2 regions of the Oceanidesulfovibrio marinus genome follow, and region 1 is predicted to be linked to the other one. Evidence: predicted binding sites of a transcription regulator. Region 1 holds the regulator's gene; the other holds the start of a gene.
The links. The regulator HrcA, encoded in region 1, represses chaperone genes, less so after heat shock. The targets are predictions, from matches to a motif close to TGTTAGCACTCNNNNNNNNNGAGTGCTAACA.
Positions count from the first base shown of each region.

Region 2: a site for HrcA is predicted at 1,764-1,794, ahead of groES (co-chaperone GroES). Genes of this name have one in related genera too.

Region 1 is NZ_CP039543.1:4,375,410-4,379,829, forward strand. Features, by position in the region: gene dnaK (molecular chaperone DnaK) at 1-747, opposite strand, end outside; gene E8L03_RS19190 (nucleotide exchange factor GrpE) at 894-1,481, opposite strand; gene hrcA (heat-inducible transcriptional repressor HrcA) at 1,545-2,579, opposite strand; cyclic di-GMP riboswitch class I at 2,854-2,971, shown strand; gene E8L03_RS19200 (hypothetical protein) at 3,076-4,420, shown strand, end outside.
Region 2 is NZ_CP039543.1:2,125,241-2,129,660, forward strand. Features, by position in the region: gene groL (chaperonin GroEL) at 1-1,344, opposite strand, end outside; gene groES (co-chaperone GroES) at 1,417-1,704, opposite strand; gene alaC (alanine transaminase) at 2,070-3,266, shown strand; gene E8L03_RS09470 (homoserine dehydrogenase) at 3,283-4,420, shown strand, end outside.

The DNA.
Region 1 (4,420 bases):
GTCCTTGGAGAGGTCGATGCCGTTCTCCTTCTTGAACTCCTCCACCAGCCAGTTGATGATGCGCTGGTCGAAGTCCTCGCCGCCGAGGAAGGTGTCGCCGTTGGTGGCGCGGACTTCCACGACGTTGTCGCCGACTTCGAGGATGGAGATATCAAAGGTGCCGCCGCCGAGGTCGAAGACCGCGATTTTCTCGTTGGCCTTCTTGTCGAAGCCGTAAGCCAGGGACGCGGCCGTGGGCTCGTTGATGATGCGCTTGACGTCCAGACCGGCGATGCGGCCGGCGTCTTTGGTGGCCTGGCGCTGCGAGTCGTTGAAGTACGCGGGCACGGTGATGACCGCCTCGGTGACGGTCTCGCCCAGGTAGGACTCGGCGTCGGACTTGAGCTTGCCCAGGATCATGGCCGAGATCTCGGCCGGGCTGTATTTCTTGCCGGCAACCTCGACATAGGCGTCGCCGTTGGAGCCGGGCACGATCTTATAGGGGGAATGCTTCTCCCACTCCTTGACCTGTGCGGCGTCCGCCTTGCGGCCCATGAGGCGCTTGATGGCGAAGACGGTGCGCTCCGGGTTGGTCACGGACTGGCGCTTGGCGATCTCGCCGACGAGGCGTTCCTTGTCGGTAAAGGCGACGATGGACGGCGTGGTGCGGCCGCCCTCGGGGTTGGTCACGCACTTGGCTTCCTTGCCCTCCATCACATAGACGCAGGAGTTCGTGGTGCCGAGGTCGATTCCGATAATTTTACCCATATGAGTATACCTCCTCCCAAATGTTCTTTCTAATGCTATGCGCGTGTATGGCGCGAAGAGTGACGAAACAGCGTTACATTTTCAAAAGCAATCAACACATATTAAACCATCATTCCCCTACGTCCAGGGGGGAAAGCGGAATTTTTTTACTCCGCGGCGCGGGAGATGGTGACCTTGGCCGGCCGCAGCAGGCGATCCTTGAGGATATAGCCCTTCTGCAGCACGGTGCAGACGTGCTCGGGCGCCATGTCCTGGCGCTCCTCGTGGCCTATGGCTTCATGCTTTTCGGGGTTGAAGGGCTCGCCCACCTCGCCCACCGGCGTCAGGCCCTGGCGGCTCAGGATGTCGAGGAAGATCTTGCGGGTCATGTCCACGCCCAGGACAAAGTCCTTGCACGCCTCCACCTTGGCGCCGTGCTCCAGGGCCAGGTCCATGTTGTCCAGCACCGGCAGGAGATCGGCCAGCAGGCCCTCGTTGGCGAACTTGCAGAAGTCGTCCTTTTCGCGGGCCAGGCGTTTCTTGAAGTTGTCCATCTCGGCCAGGCTGCGCAACCGTTCCTCGTCAGCCTGCTCCTTCTCGTCGCAGCTCTTGCAGACGCGTTCCTTGCAAAGGGCGACGAGCTCCTCGTCCGTCAGCTGTATTTCCTCGGGCGCAACGCCTTGCTCTTTCCGCCCGTTTTTCGCGGTGTCACCGTCTTTGTTCACGGGGATTTCCACGCGGCTGTCTCCTGACATGGGACATGCCTCCTCGTCACAGGGTGAAAGGTTGTCAAAAGGACGCCGGCTTGGGAGCCGGCGTTAGAATCGTTCTTTGAGCATGTCTGTAAGCGTTTTCGCGATACAGTCAACCAGTGGGAGCACATTGGCGTAGTCCATGCGCACCGGGCCCATGACTCCGACGACCCCCAGGGGCTGGCCGAACTCGCCATACGGAGAGGATACGAGGGAGCACTCCTCCAGCTGGTCCATGTGGACGTCGGCACAGAAGGTGACCTTGATGCCTTCGTGGGCAATGGTCTTGTCCAGCAGCTCCAGCAGGCGGCTGCGCTCCTCCAGCAGGCTGAAGATCTCGCGCATCTTCTCCACCTCGGCGAACTCGGCGTGGGCAAAGAGGTTGGTGGCGCCGTCCACGATGACGTCCCTGGCCGTGGGCTCGTCGAAGGTGGAGCGGGCCAGGCGCAGGGCTTTGCGGGAAAGGGCCTCGATCTGGCGGCGGGCGCTCTGGAGCTCGCGGTGGATGAGCAGGCGCGCATGGGACAGGGAGCGGCCGCGGAAGTGCTCGTTGAGGTAGTTGGAGAACTTCACGAGGTCGTCCTGGTTGTACACCTCGCCCACCGGGATGAGCTTGTTCTGCACGGTGCCGCCTTCGAGCACGAGCACGGCCAGGACCAGGCCGGGCTTGATGAGCACGAAGTCGATCTCCTTCCAGCGCGCCTCGTCGTGGCTGGGGGCCACGATCATGCAGATCTGGTTGGTCATGGTGGAGGCGAGCCTGGAAGCCTCGGTGAGGATGTCCTTGAGGTCGAGCCCGGCGCCGGAAAGAGTCTGGCCGATCCTGTCCTTGAGCTGGGGCGGCAGGGGGTGGGGCATGAGCTGGGAGCCCAGGTAGAAGCGGAAGGCCTCTGGCGTGGGGATGCGTCCGGCCGAGGTGTGGGGCTGGGCCAGGTAGCCCTTTTCCGTGAGGTCGGCCATGACGTTGCGCATGGAGGCCGGCGAGAGCGACAGACCCGACTTTTTGGAGACCATCCGGGAGCCCACGGGCGCTCCCGTGGCGATGTACTCCTCGATGATGGTCTTCAGGACGTCGATCTCTCTTTGAACCAGTTCTTCCATGGCTGAACCCCGATATGCGTCGCCCGCAGCAAAAAGGAACGGCGCAACGCGCCGGATACCGCAGGAAGGGTGCCGATGCTCCCTGAGTAGAAGTTTTATTATAAATTTAAGTTGTTGGGGGGCGGCACTGACGACTGTTAAAACGGGTAACAACGGCTCTACCCCCTGTCAAGAAGCATGGGCGCGGGACGGCCGCGACAACGCTGCGGGAGGTGGGCTAAACGTCCTGTCCTTGTTGACAAATTGATGACATCCCAATATATGGGATACAGCAGGTGGTTAAGGCCAAACCCGTCGCGAGACGGGGACGGAAAGCCACGGGTCTCATGCCCTTGATTCGTAAGCGGTTTCCCATGCGTTAAGGGGGTATGGGAGATGGCCGGGTTGCCCACGTGCTGGTGCGCATGCGTTTCGTCATGAGGCTGCTGTGTGTTCCAGCGATGATTCATTTCCGGCGCTTCCGTGGCGATGATCAATGTGAACGGAAGAGACTGCCGTGAAACCCAAGCGGTCCGTCGAGCATGTCGTCACGGATTTATTCGCTTTTCTCGGAACATACGATTGCCGGGACGAGCGGCGTATCCTTGCGCTCGACGCCAAGCCGCCCCAGGTCTTCCGTACCTTCTACGCCTCCTATCTGCCTCTCATCGTTACACTCTGGATTCAAGCCCTGCAGTATAACCAGCCAGGGAACGCGGACGCCGTCAGCCAGGCGTTTCTCGACGAGTTCCATGCGCGCATGAGCCGCCTGGGCTCCAGGAGCCTGGCGGACGAGGTGCTGCGCGGCGTGGCCGGGTTGCCCAAGCTGCTCCAGCGCGAGAACGGCGTGGTCCTCGTGGCCGCCGCCTGCGTGGAGAGCATGACCAACGGCAACATCCCCAAGAAGGGCAAGCGCGCCAGTCTGCTGACCCAGAAGATCCTCAAGATACTGCAATTTTTCATTACTCGGCTCGGCGCGTACGAGGTCGTGCACCAGAGTTCCGTGCCCGTGCCGTACGTGACCACCTTCTTTGCCAACGGCAATGGCGACGGAACCGGCCCGGCGGCAACACCCCCCGCACCCGCCAAGACCGCCCGGACCCCTGCCGCGGCATCGCGGTCCGCCGCAAAAGCCGCTGCCAAACCTGCCGCCGCAGCCGCTGAGAGCATCGTCGCCAAGCCCGAAAAGCCGTCCTCGCCTCTTCCAGAGCTGGACGAGCCGCCGCCGGTGTGGGCCAAGGATCCGAGTGCGGAAAACAAGCCCACGCCGCCCGAGCCGATGACGCCCAAGGAGCTGCCGCCCGAGCCGATGACATCCGATGAGCCGTCCCTTGCCGAGATCGAGGAGGTCTGGACCGGGGATGAGCAGGGCGCTGCAGCACCGTCCGTGCAGAAGACGCTCCAGGCTGCGGTAGAACAGCCGGCGGTAGAGGACGCTGCTCCAGCGCCTGTGCCGGAGCCTGCATCCGAAGCCCCGAAGGTCGCGCCTGCGGCCGCACCTGCAGCCAGGCCGGTTGCGGCTCCCAAGGCCGAAGCGGCAGAGCCGGTCGCCATGGCCGACGCTCCGGACGACCCCTTTGCCGACGATGACGACGAGGACATGTTCGTGGTGGACGCCGAGGAGACCGACGACGACATCTTTGCCGACGCTGGCTGGGACGAGCCCGACGACGAGGACGAGGGTGTCGGCGCTGGCGATCCCTACAACGAACTCGGCATCGGTGACGGCGACGAACCGGCCGTGGATGCGGACATGTCCGGCTTCGAGTTCGAAGAGCAGGAAGAAGAGAAGCACAACCCCGGCATCGATGTGGACGAGTTCCACGACGTCATCAACCGCGTGGTCACCGAAGTGCTCAGCT
Region 2 (4,420 bases), 2.3 Mb from region 1:
CTCCTCGGCGGCGCGGCGGACAATGCCCACGCCGGCCAGCTCATCGTCATCGGCAGGCTTCACGCTCTCGACAGCCTTGAGGCAGCGGACCAGGGCCACGCCACCGCCAGGAACAATGCCTTCCTCGACAGCTGCGCGGGTGGCGTTCAGGGCGTCTTCCACGCGGGCCTTCTTCTCCTTCATCTCGGTCTCGGTGGCTGCGCCAACGTTGATCACGGCAACGCCGCCCACGATCTTGGCCAGGCGCTCCTGGAGCTTCTCGCGGTCGTAGTCCGAGGTGGTCTCGTCGATCTGGGCGCGGATCTGGCCGATGCGGGCCTTGATGTCCTCGGCAGAGCCGGCGCCGTCAACGATGGTGGAGTTCTCTTTGTCGATCACGATGCGCTTGGCGTTACCAAGGTCGTTGACCGTGACGTTCTCCAGCTTGAGGCCGATGTCCTCGGAGATGACCTTGCCGCCGGTCAGCACGGCGATGTCCTGCAGCATGGCCTTGCGGCGCTCGCCAAAGCCGGGGGCCTTGACGGCGGATACCTGCAGGGTGCCGCGGAGCTTGTTCACCACGAGGGTGGCCAGGGCTTCGCCCTCGATGTCCTCGGAGATGATGAGCAGCGGACGGCTCATCTTGGCGACCTGCTCCAGAGCCGGGAGAAGATCCTTCATGGTGGAGATCTTCTTGTCGTAGATGAGGATCAGCGGGTCATCCAGCTCGCAGACCATCTTCTCGGAGTCGGTCACGAAGTAGGGGGAGAGGTAGCCGCGGTCGAACTGCATGCCCTCGACCACGTCCAGGGTGGTCTCAAGGCCCTTGGCCTCTTCCACGGTGATGACGCCTTCCTTGCCGACCTTGTTCATGGCCTCGGCGATGATGTTGCCGATGGTGGCGTCGTTGTTGGCGGAAATGGTGCCGACCTGGGCGATCTCTTTCTGATCGCGGGTGGGCTTGGCGAAGTTGGCCAGCTCGGCGACGATGGCTTCAACAGCCTTGTCAATGCCGCGCTTGATGGCCATGGGGTTGCGGCCGGCGGCAACGAGCTTGACGCCTTCGCGGAACACGGCCTGGGCCAGGATGGTGGCGGTGGTGGTGCCGTCACCGGCGATGTCGGAGGTCTTGGAAGCGACTTCCTTGACCATCTGGGCGCCCATGTTCTCGAACTTGTCCTCGAGCTCGATCTCCTTGGCCACGGTCACGCCGTCCTTGGTGATGATCGGGGAGCCGAAGGACTTCTCGATGACCACGTTGCGGCCCTTGGGTCCGAGAGTGACCTTTACGGCATTGGCGAGCTTGTCCACGCCGCGCTGGAGCTGCTCGCGGGCTTTGACGTCGAACTTGATATCTTTGGCCATATTGCTATGCCTCCTGAATATGCTTCACGTAATGAATTGAATTGGGAAAAAAAGAAATCGGGGGCGCAGTAACTAGCCGATGATGGCCAGGATGTCGTCCTCGCGCATGACGAGGAACTCATCGCCGTCCACCTTGATCTCGGTGCCCGCGTACTTGTTGAACAGAACCTTGTCGCCCTTGTCGACGGTCAGCTTGATCTTGTCGCCCTTGTCATTGGTCTTGCCGGGTCCCACGGCGACGACTTCACCCTTGATGGGCTTTTCCTTGGCGGTGTCGGGGATGATGATGCCGCCTTTGGTCTTTTCCTCTTCCTCGAGGCGCTTGACGAGAACGCGATCGTGCAACGGCTTGAGTTTCATTGTTTTCCTCCACAATACGATATGGTTGATAAATGGCGGATACGCCTTGATCATTCCGGCGCTGGCACTCATCAGCGAGGAGTGCTAACACCGACAACGTGCAACTATACGTATGCTATCCCGTTTGGCAAGGGGTACGGGGGTATTTTTTTTCACTTTTTTCACACTCCAATAATGAGGGAAATTTGGCCGCCATCCCTTTCCGCGCCTGCGTCGCGGCGGAATATACTCAAAAAATTCCTTGTACCTTCTGCCTCTTGTGGATGGTGCCCTTCGTGACTATACTCCCGCCATGCAGCCAAGACCCCAGCCTTGAAACCGTGTACCGGGCGCCCCCCGGAACGCGACGGAGACCTTGAAACATTATGGAATCATCGACATTTCCCCGCATTGACCGGCTGCCTCCCTACGTCTTCGCCATCGTCAACGAACTGAAGATGCAGCTCAGGCGCCAGAACATCGACATCATCGACCTGGGTATGGGCAACCCCGACCTGCCCACGCCGCAGCACATTGTGGACAAGCTCTGCGAGGCAGCCCAGAACCCCAAAAACCATCGCTACTCCGCATCCCGAGGCATCCCCAACCTGCGCCGCGCAATCTCCGACTGGTACCAGCGCCGCTTCGACGTCTACGTCGACCCGGACAAGGAAGCCGTGGTCACCATGGGCGCCAAGGAAGGACTCTCCCACCTCGCCATGGCCATGCTCAGCCCGGGCGACGTGGTCTTCGCGACCGACCCCGCCTACCCCATCCACCCCTATGCATCCATCATCGCCGGGGCAGACGTGCGGCGCATACCCATCGGCAAGGACCGCGACTTTTTCGACGACCTCATGCTCGCCACCAAGCAGACCTGGCCCAAGCCCAAGGTGCTGGTCATCTGCTACCCGCACAACCCCACCACCAAGTGCGTGGAGGTGGACTTCTTCCAGCGTATCGTGGACTGGGCCAAGGAGCACAACGTCTGGGTCATCCACGATCTGGCCTACGCCGACCTGGTCTATGACGGTTACAAGCCGCCGTCCTTCCTGCAGGCCGACGGCGCCAAGGATGTTGGCGTGGAGTTCTTCTCCCTCACCAAGTCCTACTCCATGGCCGGCTGGCGCGTGGGCTTCTGCTGCGGCAACCGCGAGATGGTCCACGCCCTGACGCGTATCAAGAGCTATCTGGACTACGGTATCTTCCAGCCCATCCAGATCGCGGCCATCGTGGCCCTGAACGGCCCGCAGGACTGCGTGACAGAGATAGCCAAGGTGCACCAGGAGCGCCGCGACGTGCTCATCGACGGCCTCAATCGCATCGGCTGGGAAGTGCCCCCGCCCAAGGCCACCATGTTCGTCTGGGCCGAGATCCCCGACGAGTTCAAGCCCATGGGCTCCGTGGAGTTCTCCAAGATGATGCTCAAGGAGGGCCACGTGGCCGTCTCCCCGGGCCTGGGCTTCGGCAACTATGGTGACGACCACGTCCGCTTCGCGCTCATCGAGAACCCGCACCGCATCAAGCAGGCCGTTCGCGGCATCAAGAAGTTCCTTTCCGGAGGTCCGTGTGAAACAGGCTAAGCCCCTCGTCATCGCCATGGCCGGCATGGGTACGGTCGGCTCGGGTGTAGCGCGTCTGCTGGAGGAAAACGCAGAGTCCATCGCCAAACGCGCCGGCAGACCCGTCACCCTCAAGACCGTCGTCATTCGGAGTCCCAAGGAGCGCGTAGGCGCGGCCAAGGACGCCGAGTTCACGAACGACCTGCTCGCACCGGCCAACGATCCCGAGGTGGATGTTGTCCTGGAGCTCATCGGCGGCACCACTGCCGCGCGGGAGCTCATCACCAAAGCTCTGGAGAACGGCAAGCACGTGGTCACGGCCAACAAGGCCCTGCTCGCCGAGTACGGCCACGAGCTCTTTCCGCTGGCCCGGAGCAAGAGCTGCCACCTGGGCTTCGAGGCCAGCGTGGCCGGGGGCATCCCCATTCTCCAGTCCATCAAGGAGACCCTGGCCGCCAACGAGCTCTTCTCGGTCATGGGCATCCTCAACGGCACGGCCAACTTCATCCTTACGCAGATGTCGCAGGACGGCATGCCCTTTGACAAGGCCCTGGCCCTGGCTCAGGAGAAAGGCTACGCCGAGGCCGACCCCACCCTGGACATCGAGGGCATCGACGCCGCGCACAAGCTCGTGCTGCTTATCCAGCTCGCCTTCGGGGCCAACTACCCGCTGGACAAGCTGCGCGTCTGGGGCATCTCGCGCGTTACGCCCATGGACATCGCCTTTGCCCGGCAGATGGGCTACGGCATCAAGCTCCTTGGCACGGCGCGCAAGGTGAATGGCAAGGTCACGGCCGGCGTCTATCCGGCCCTGGTGCCGGCGCACTACCTGCTGGCAAAGGTGGAGGGCTCCTACAATGCCGTGCGGCTGGAAGGCAACGCCGGCCCGGTGATGCTCTACGGCTACGGCGCGGGCGATCTGCCCACGGCCTCGGCCGTGCTGGCCGACGTCATAGCCGTGGCGCGCGGCTGCGAGCCCAACAACCTGGGCTTTGCGGACATGCCTTTCCCGCCGGACGCCGATATCCTGGACCTGGACGAGGCCGTGTCCGAGCACTTTCTGCGCTTCCTCGTGCCGGACAAGCCCGGCGTGCTGCGCGACATCGCCGGTGTGCTGGCTGCGCACGATATCTCCATCGCCCAGGTCATCCAGAAGGAAAAGAGCGAGGTCACGG